Verminephrobacter eiseniae EF01-2: one gene and its partner. The protein of the gene in region 1 interacts with the protein of each later gene in a pairwise test. Links are inferred from orthologs where the notes say so. Each region holds a gene or a part of one and is shown in the gene's direction. Other genes may lie near its edges.

Evidence for each region. Proteins that work in one complex are often made in the same cells at the same time.
Region 2: the proteins of VEIS_RS22090 (region 1) and mtgA interact in binary tests that used the Escherichia coli proteins (3 or more experiments, as listed by UniProt). The link is inferred for Verminephrobacter eiseniae EF01-2 from one-to-one orthologs.

The regions. Positions count from the first base shown.
Region 1 is NC_008786.1:5,050,787-5,055,621, forward strand. The notes cover bases 1-2,999. They hold VEIS_RS22090 (peptidoglycan D,D-transpeptidase FtsI family protein), read left to right. Parts: upstream 1-628; coding sequence 629-2,371; downstream 2,372-2,999. Other genes in these bases: rsmH (16S rRNA (cytosine(1402)-N(4))-methyltransferase RsmH), read left to right, coding at 1-318; ftsL (cell division protein FtsL), read left to right, coding at 315-632; VEIS_RS22095 (UDP-N-acetylmuramoyl-L-alanyl-D-glutamate--2,6-diaminopimelate ligase), read left to right, coding at 2,371-2,999. Also shown: more of VEIS_RS22095, read left to right, coding at 3,000-3,924; VEIS_RS22100 (UDP-N-acetylmuramoyl-tripeptide--D-alanyl-D-alanine ligase), read left to right, coding at 3,975-4,835. UniProt on the Escherichia coli protein: Essential cell division protein that catalyzes cross-linking of the peptidoglycan cell wall at the division septum. Required for localization of FtsN.
Region 2 is NC_008786.1:2,493,637-2,497,901, forward strand. Bases 612-3,332 are described here. They hold mtgA (monofunctional biosynthetic peptidoglycan transglycosylase), read left to right. Parts: upstream 612-1,480; coding sequence 1,481-2,185; downstream 2,186-3,332. Other genes in these bases: aroE (shikimate dehydrogenase), read left to right, coding at 612-1,198; VEIS_RS31115 (hypothetical protein), read left to right, coding at 2,265-2,396. Also shown: VEIS_RS10735 (TonB family protein), read left to right, coding at 1-322; more of aroE, read left to right, coding at 332-611; VEIS_RS10755 (hypothetical protein), read left to right, coding at 3,669-3,863; VEIS_RS26020 (sulfite exporter TauE/SafE family protein), read left to right, coding at 3,856-4,265. UniProt on the Escherichia coli protein: Peptidoglycan polymerase that catalyzes glycan chain elongation from lipid-linked precursors. May play a role in peptidoglycan assembly during cell division in collaboration with other cell division proteins.

The DNA.
Region 1 (4,835 bases):
CTACAACCCGGTGGCCGGTTGGTGGTGCTCAGCTTTCACTCGCTGGAAGACCGCATCGTCAAGCAGTTCATCGCCAGGCATTCGCGCCAGCCGTTTGATCGCCGGGTGCCGTTTGCCGCACCGCAGGCCATGCAACTGCTGGCGCTGGCGCGTGTGCGGCCCGACGCCGCCGAAGTGGCGGCCAACCCGCGCGCGCGCAGCGCAATCATGCGCGTGGCCGAGCGCACGCAGGCACACGGGGCCGAGCGCTCCGATATGCGCCGGGCCGAACGCCCCGATGCGCGCCGGGCCGAACATGGCGAGGTCTTGCCGCCATGACCCGCTTGAACCTGGTGCTGCTGCTGACGGTGCTGGCCAGTGCACTCTATCTGGTGCACATCCAGTACGAGTCGCGCCGGCTGTTCACCGCGCTCGACCGTGCCCACACCCAGGCGCTCCGTCTGGAGACCGAGCACCAGCGCCTGCAAGTGGAAAAGCGCGCGCAGGCCACGTCGCTGCGGATCGAAAAAATGGCCCGTGGCCCGCTGAACATGCGGCTGGTCACGCCCGCGATCACCCGCTATGTGTCCGACCCGCAAGGGATGGCGCCGGGCGCCGGCTCCACCTTTGCGTCCGAAGGTGCGCAGCCATGAGCCGCAGCGTGCTCTACACCTTGAGCCCGTTGCTGGCCAGCAAGACGCCGGTATGGCGCAGCAAGCTCATCGTGGCGCTGATTGCGCTGGGCTTTGTCGGGCTGGGCGCGCGCGCGGCCCATGTGCAGGTGTTCGACAATGCCTTCTTCCAGCGCCAGGGCGAGGTGCGCTTTGCCCGCACACTGGCGTTGCCCGCCAACCGCGGCCGAATTTTGGATCGCAACGGCCTGCTCCTGGCTTCCAGCGTTCCTGCGGCCAGCATCTGGGCCATCCCCGAAGACGTGCTCCAGGACAGCCCCGCAGACCGCGCCAAGCTCGGGCAGTTGGCCGGGTTGCTGGACATGCCGCAGGCCGAATTGCAGAAAAAGCTGGCCGATGAGGACAAGAGCTTTGTCTGGATCAAGCGCCAACTCGACTGGGAGCAGGGCCAGCGCATTGCCGCGCTCGACATCAAGGGCATCTACCAGCGCAAGGAATACAAGCGCCAATACCCCGAGGGCGAGGCCGCCGCCCATGTGGTCGGCTTTACCAATGTGGAGGACCAGGGCCAGGAAGGGGTGGAACTGGCCTTCGACGCGCTGCTGGCCGGCAAGGCCGGCTCGCGCCGCGTGATCAAGGACCGGTTCGGCCGCGTGGTCGAAGGCGTGGGCGAAACCATGCCCCCGGTCGATGGCCGCGACATGCAGTTGTCGATCGACAGCAAGGTGCAGTTTTTTGCCTACCAGAAACTGCGCGATCAGGTCATGGCCCACAAGGCCAAGGCCGGCAGCGTGGTGGTGCTCGACGCCCATACCGGCGAGGTGCTGGCACTGGCCAATTACCCGAGCTACCTGCCCGAGCAGCGCCAGGGCCTGAGCGGCGAGCAACTGCGCAACCGCGCGCTGACCGACGTGTTCGAGCCCGGCTCGACGATCAAGCCGTTCACCGTCGGCCTGGCGCTGGACAGCGGCCGCGTGCGCCCCGAGACCATCGTCGACACCAGCCCGGGGCGCACCACGGTCACCGGCTTGACCATCTCCGACACGCACAACTACGGCCTGCTCACGGTCGAGGGGGTGATACAGAAGTCGAGCAACGTCGGCGTGACCAAGATCGCAATGCAGATGCCGGCGCGCGAGATGTGGGAGACCTTCTCGGCCGCCGGCTTCGGGCAAAAGCCGCAACTGCGCTTTCCCGGCGTGGTGACCGGGCGGCTGCGCCCGTACAAAAGCTGGCGCCCGATCGAGCAGGCCACCATGGCCTATGGCTACGGCCTGTCGGCCAGCCTGTTCCAGATGGCGCGCTCGTACACCGTGTTTGCCAACGCAGGCCGGGTGATTCCGGCCACGATACTCAAGAGCGACGCAGCCGCCGTGGGCGTGCCGGTGTTCTCCGAACGCACGGCGACCCAAGTGCGCAAGATGCTGCAAATGGCCGCAGGCCCGGGCGGCACCGGCCAGAAGGCGCAGACCGTGGGCTACTCGGTCGGCGGCAAGTCGGGCACCGCGCGCAAGCAGGTGGGCAAGAACTACGCCTCGGGCAAATACCGCGCCTGGTTCACCGGCATGGCCCCGATAGACCAGCCGCGCATCATCGTCGCGGTGATGATCGACGAGCCCGGCAACGGCCAGTTCTACGGCGGCGCGGTGGCCGCGCCGGTGTTCAGCAGCGTCGTGCAGCAAACGCTGCGCATGTTGGGCGTGCCGCCCGATCAGGCCGTCAAGCCGCAGATCGTGGCCCACGTGCAGGAGCCGCTGTGATGTCTGCGCCGCTGCCTGCCCCACTGCATGTGCTGCATACGCCGCATGCGCTGCAATGCGCCGGCGCGGCCTTGCCATGGCTGCGCGCGCGCGTGAGCGGCAGTTTGCACAGCGACAGCCGCCTGATCGCCCCGGGCGACGGCTTCATCGCCTGGCCCGGCGCCAGCACCGATGGCCGCGCCCATGTGGCCGATGCCATCGCGCGCGGCGCCACGGCCTGCCTGGTCGAGCAGGCGGGCGTGGCGGCCTTTGCGTTCCCGGCTGCGCCTGGCGCCAGCCTGGCCAGCCTGCCGGGCCTGAAGGCCGCCGCCGGACCGATCGCCGCGCAGTGGTTCGATCAGCCGAGCCGCCAGCTCGATGTGCTGGCCGTCACCGGCACCAACGGCAAGACCAGCACCGCATGGTGGCTGGCCGACGCTTTGAATGGGCGCGCAAAAAGCCCGGTCTGCGCGCTGGCGGGCACCCTGGGCCTGGGGGTTCCCCCGGTGCTGGAAACCGCCGGCATGACCACGCCCGACCCGCTGCGCTTGCAGCGCGCACTGCGCCAATTTGTCGATCGGGGTCTGTCGGCCTGCGCCATCGAGGCCTCGTCGATCGGCCTGGAGCAGGGGCGGCTGGCGGGCACGCAGATTCGCGCGGCCATCTTCACCAATTGCACGCAGGACCATCTGGACTACCACGGCAGCATGGCCGCTTACTGGCGCGCCAAGCGGGCCTTGTTCGACTGGCCCGGGTTGCAAGCGGCGGTGATCAATATCGACGACCCGGCGGGAGCGCAACTGCATGCCGAACTGGCAGGCCGGGTGCCGGATTTGTGGAGCATTTCGACCCAAGGCCCGGCCCGCCTTGCCGCGCGCGACATCACGCTGGCGGCGCAGGGCCTGCGCTGCACGGTGCGCGAAGGTGCCGCGCCGCAGCGGCTGACGACCCGGGTGATCGGCCACTACAACCTGCAGAACCTGCTGGCGGTGCTGGCCACGCTGCGCAGCCTGGGCTGGCCGCTGGCCGAGGCGCTGCAGGCCGGCGCAGGCTTGCAGCCCGTGCCGGGCCGCATGCAGCAGTTGGCGCTGGCGGGCCAGCCGCTGGTGGTCGTGGACTATGCCCATACCCCCGATGCGCTGGCCAAAGCCCTGCAGGCCCTGCGCCCGCTGGCCGCCCGGCGGGCTGGCAGGCTGTGGTGCGTGTTTGGCTGCGGCGGCGACCGCGATGCCGGCAAGCGCCCGCTGATGGGCGCAGCCGCCGAGCAGCAGGCCGACCGACTGCTGCTGACCAGCGACAACCCGCGCAGCGAAGACCCGGACGCGATCTTGCGCCAGATCCTGCAAGGCATCAGCCGCCGCCGCGCCGTGCGCACCGAGCCCGACCGCGCCGCCGCGATCGCGCAGGCCGTGGCCGAGGCCGCGCCCGCCGATGTGCTGCTGATTGCCGGCAAGGGCCACGAAGACAGCCAGGAAGTGGCCGGCGTGCGCCGGCCATTTTCCGATTGGGCCCACGCGCAGCGCGCCATGCAGGCCCGGCAGCGCGCCGTGCCGCCCCGGGGAGCCGGCGCATGATCGAGCAGCCCCGGCCCGAACCCATGTCCACACCCGTGCCCAGGCCCGCGATGATGACGCTGCAACAGGCTTTTGCCCTGCTGCAACCGCGCATACCTGCGGCCCGCCTGGTGGGCGCCGGCGCCACGCCTGTGGCGCGCGTGCACACCGATACGCGCACGGTGCAGGCCGGCGATCTTTTCGTTGCGCTGCGGGGCCCGCGCTTTGACGCCCACGCCTTTCTGGCCCAGGCCCGTGCCGGTGGCGCGGCAGCGGCGCTGGCGCAGGGGGGGCTGGCGGACGCCGGTCTGCCGGGCATCGAGGTGCCCGACAGCCTGGCCGCGCTGGCGCTTTTGGCGGCGGGCTGGCGGGCGCAGTTCGACCTGCCGCTGATCGCGGTGACGGGCAGCAACGGCAAGACCACGGTAACGCAGATGGTGGCGGCCATATTGCGCGCCTGGCAGGGCGATGCGGCCTTGGCCACGCAGGGCAACTTCAACAACGCGATCGGCCTGCCGCTGACGCTGCTGCGCCTGCGCGCCCGGCATACGGTCGCAGTGGTCGAGTTGGGCATGAACCACCCGGGCGAGATCGCCGCGCTGGCCGGCATCGCGCAGCCCGGCGTGGCGCTGGTCAACAACGCGCAGCGTGAGCATCTGGAGTTCATGCACAGCGTGGCGGCCGTGGCGCGCGAGAACGGCTCGGTGTTCGCCAGCCTGCCGGCCCACGGGGTGGCCGTGTTCCCGGCAGACGACGACTACCAGGCGCTGTGGCAGGAACTGGCAGCCGGCCGCGAATGCCTGCGCTTTGGCGCCGGCGGGGCCGTCGATGGCGCCGACGCGCGCTGGGTCGATGGCGCCTGGGCGCTGACCCTGGCCACGCCGCAAGGCCCGGTCACGACACGCTTGCACATCGCCGGGCGGCACAACGTC
Region 2 (4,265 bases), 2.6 Mb from region 1 along the record:
AGTCTACGCCGTGTACTACGACGCGCTGCGCCGCAAGGTAGAAGACAAGGGCACCGAGAACTTCCCCGAGCAGGGTGGCCACAAGCTGTATGGCGAGTTGACGATGATCGTCACCGTCAACTACGACGGCCAGGTGCTGGCCACCGAAGTCGTGCAAGGCTCGGGCAACGCCACGCTCGACCGCCGCGCCCAGGCCATTGCGCGCGCCGCCGGCCCGTTTGGCGCCTTTGACGCGCAGATGCGCAAAAAGGCCGATCAGATCGCGATGGTGGCGCGCTTCAAATTCACCCGTGAGCAGACGCTGGAAACCAGCGCCAGATAGTGCGGCACCATGCGCCAAACCGCCGACCTGTACTGCGTGCTGGGCAACCCGATAGCGCACAGCCGCTCGCCCGCCATCCACGCCCGCTTTGCCGAACTCACCGGTGAGCGCATCCGCTACGAGCGCCGCCTGCTGCCCATCGACGGCTTTGCCCGGGGCCTGCGCGACTTTGCCGCCCAGGGCGGGCGCGGCTGTAGCGTCACCGTGCCATTCAAGACCGAGGCGCTGCGCTGCGCCACCGCTTGCAGTGAACGCGCGCAACTGGCGGGCGCCGCCAACACGCTGAGCTTGCACGCGGACGGCAGCATCAGCGCCGACAACACCGACGGCCTGGGCCTGGTGGCCGACATCACGCGCAATGCAGGCATTGCGCTGGCCGGCTGCGATGTGCTGCTGGTGGGCGCAGGCGGCGCCGCCGCTGGCGTGCTCGGGCCGCTGCTGCACGCCGGCGTGCGCCACATCACCGTGGCCAACCGCACCCTGGCCAAGGCGCAGGCCCTGGTGCAATCGCACAGCGCATTGGCGGCGCTACGGAAAACACAGCTCAAAGCGTGCGGCCTGCAGGCGCCTCTGGCCGATTTCGACATCATCATCAACGCCAGCGCCAGCAGCCTGGCCGGTGCCGATGTGCCGGTGCCCGCCAGCGTGCTGCGCCCGGCCAGCCTGGCCTACGACATGATGTACGGCCCTGCCGCCCAGGGTTTTCTCGACTGGGCCCGCCGCCATGGCGCCAGGCCACGCGACGGCCTGGGCATGCTGGTCGAGCAGGCGGCTGAAGCCTTTTGGCTCTGGCGCGGCCTGCGCCCCCCCTCGGCCCAGGTGCTGGCCGAACTGCAAGAGGCGGCAGCCAAGCCGGCCTCCGGAGCCGACCGGTGATGCATGATGCCGGCCCAAGCCGGCGGCCTGCGGTGGCCTGTGGCCTGAACCCGGAAACCCGGCATGCGCCGATCCCGATCGATTCGATACACCTGCCCATCGCATTCAAACCCATGCATATCCGGCGTGCAGCCGCCTGCATGATTGCGTCGTGATTTCTGCCGTGGCCCTTGCCGTAACCCTCACCATGGCCTTTGCCGCGACTGTGGCCCGGCAACGCCTGGCAGCACCATGCCCGCCCGAGTGCGCGCCGCTTCCTGGCCAGGATGGACCAGCCGTCCGATGAAAGCCCTGATGCGCTGGCTGGCCCTGCTGGTGCTGGCCTTGGCGGCGCTGCAACTGTTTTTTGCGCTGCGCATTGCCGCCATGGCGGTGATCGATCCCGAGTCGAGCACGTTTCAGCGCTCCGAGGCCTGGGCGCAGATCGCCGGCACGGGCCGGTTGCGCTGGCGCCAGCAATGGGTGCCCTACGCTGAGCTGTCAGAGCCGCTCAAACGCGCAGTGATCGCGGCCGAAGACGACGGCTTCGTCCTGCATGACGGCGTGCAATGGAACGCCATCGGGCAGGCTTGGGAGCGCAATGCCAAGGCCGCCCGGCAGGCGCACAGCCGCGCGCCCGGCATCCGTGGCGGCTCCACCATCACCCAGCAGTTGGCCAAGAACCTGCTGCTCTCTGGCGAGCGCAGCATGTTGCGCAAGGGGCAGGAATTGCTGCTGGCGCTGCTGCTAGAACAGTTGCTCAGCAAGCGGCGCATCCTGGAGATCTACCTCAACAGCGTGGAATGGGGCGAAGGCGTGTTTGGCGCGCAAGCCGCAGCGCAGCATTACTTTGGCAAAAGCGCGCGCCAACTCACCCCCGCCGAGGCCGCCCGGCTGGCCGTGATGCTGCCCGCGCCCAAGCGCTTCGAGAAAGCGCCGGCGTCGGCGTATCTGGCCCGGCGCACGCGCGCGATCGTGGCGCGGATGGACAGCGCGCAACTGCCCTGAACAGAAGTGCCCGCGCAAATCTGGGCAGCGCCTGGAAACACCGTTGTTCGGCCCGAACAGCACCAGCACATCCACCACCTTGCCCAGCATCATCCTGGCCCCCGAGCTACCGGGCAAGTATGTGTGGACGGTGCAGGCCACGCTGAAGTCTGGCTCGCACACGGAAACCCGGGTCAGCCATGCAAGGTTCGAGGTGCTCGATCCGCCCTGATCCTGCGCATGGGCACCCCTGGCGGGGGTGGACTCGGGGAACCGAGCCGTCACCAGAAAAAACAATTAGAGCATTTTTGATTTAAGTAGAAACATATCCAGAAGATGAAAAGTAGTTGGACAATTCCTGTGGTGTAAAACAATCAAGCAGGTGCCCGATGGTATTCCAAAGTCCATCGACAGTACGCTGTTCAGCTTGCCTGAGCAGGGCTTTCAGTTTGGAAAAGAATTTTTCGATAGGGTTCAAATCTGGTGAGCAAGGCGGAAGATAACGCAATGTTGCACCAACCCCCTCAATGGCCTCACGCACACCAGAGACTTTATGGCTGGACAAATTATCAGCGATCACGATATCACCAGGGTGCAGCGTAGGACACAGAAATTGCTGTATATAGGCCAGGAATGCTTCGCCATCCATAGGGCCATCCAAGACCATTGGGGCGGTCACGGCGTTTACCCGCAAGCCGGCAATGAAGGTGGTGATTTTCCGGTGACCATGTGGAACACTGGCTATGCAACGCTGTCCCTTCGGCGAACGGCCTCGTGTGCGGGTCATGTTGGTGGATGTGCCCGTCTCATCAAGGAACACAAGCTTTGTTGCGTCAAGTGCTGGCTGGCTTTCCTTCCATGCAACCCGATCCGCTTGCACATCCTTACGCTCTTGCTCGCTGGCGTGCAGAGTTTTTTTTAAAGCTCAAACCCCATTTATTCAGTTGGTGCCATAGGGCTGGGGCTTTGATCGTTATCCCATGCTCGGCCAGCCGTTCGCACATCTCGCGCAGTGTCAAATCCGCTCTGTCTTTAATCCATTCCCGCAACATAGGCTCCACTGGAGCAAGGCAAGATTTCCGATGCCCGCCAATCTGGAAACTATGTCGAATACCTTCTTCAAGACGCGTCTTGACTTGGTACACCCATACTCGACTGACTTCAAAACGCTTGGCAATATCGGTAGGACGATCTCCTTGTTCTATCGCCTTCAGCACCCTATCTCGCAAATCCTGCGAATACGCTTGCATTGCATACTCCTTCAGAAAAAAGACGCCGCATCATATCATGAATTGTTTGGTTTTAAGTCAAATATGCTCTAGTCACATGAAAAAATAATTCTTTCACAAGTTACATAGAGTGGCTACACTGCCTCATCGAAGAAACAAGGAGACATCGGGCTGCACGCCCCCCGCTAAACCAACCGGGTCGAGCCCAGGCTGTGACATGTGGACGATGCGCTACGCGCACCGACCGACGCCATGGACAACTCGCAGAGTTGTCCATGGCGCCAGCCTTCGACCACATCCCCACAGTCTTGTACGACCACGTTTATTTCCCCCGTGAATTCAAAACTTTTCTTGAGACTAGTGAACATGCAAACGCAGATATGGATCATGGACGCATCATTGCTATCATGGATGGGGCTGCGCAAAACCAGCAAACGTTGCTTGATGAGGAGTACCTGACTTATGCATGAGATTTTTAATATGACATGGCAACAGCTAATCTTAATTTTTTTAGTAGTCACTGTTGCGTATGTTGTTTTTGGCATGGTCGGTTTCGGCACTGCCCTGATTGCCACTCCAGTCTTGGCTATTTTCATTCCGGTGTCGAAAATAGTTCCTTTGTTGGCATTGATGGACATGATTGCCGCACTAAATAACATCCTTCGTGATGGCCGCAAGGCAGATGTAGATGAACTGAAACGATTAATTCCACTGATGATGGTTGGCAGTTTAATCGGATCCGCCATTCTTCTTAAATCTCGACCTGATATATTACTTCTAGGATTGGGCATATTTGTAGTAGCATCTTCTCTTTATTCTCTCAGCGGTTTGAGTCCAAAGAAGAAATTTCAACCTCGTGCGGCAATTCCATT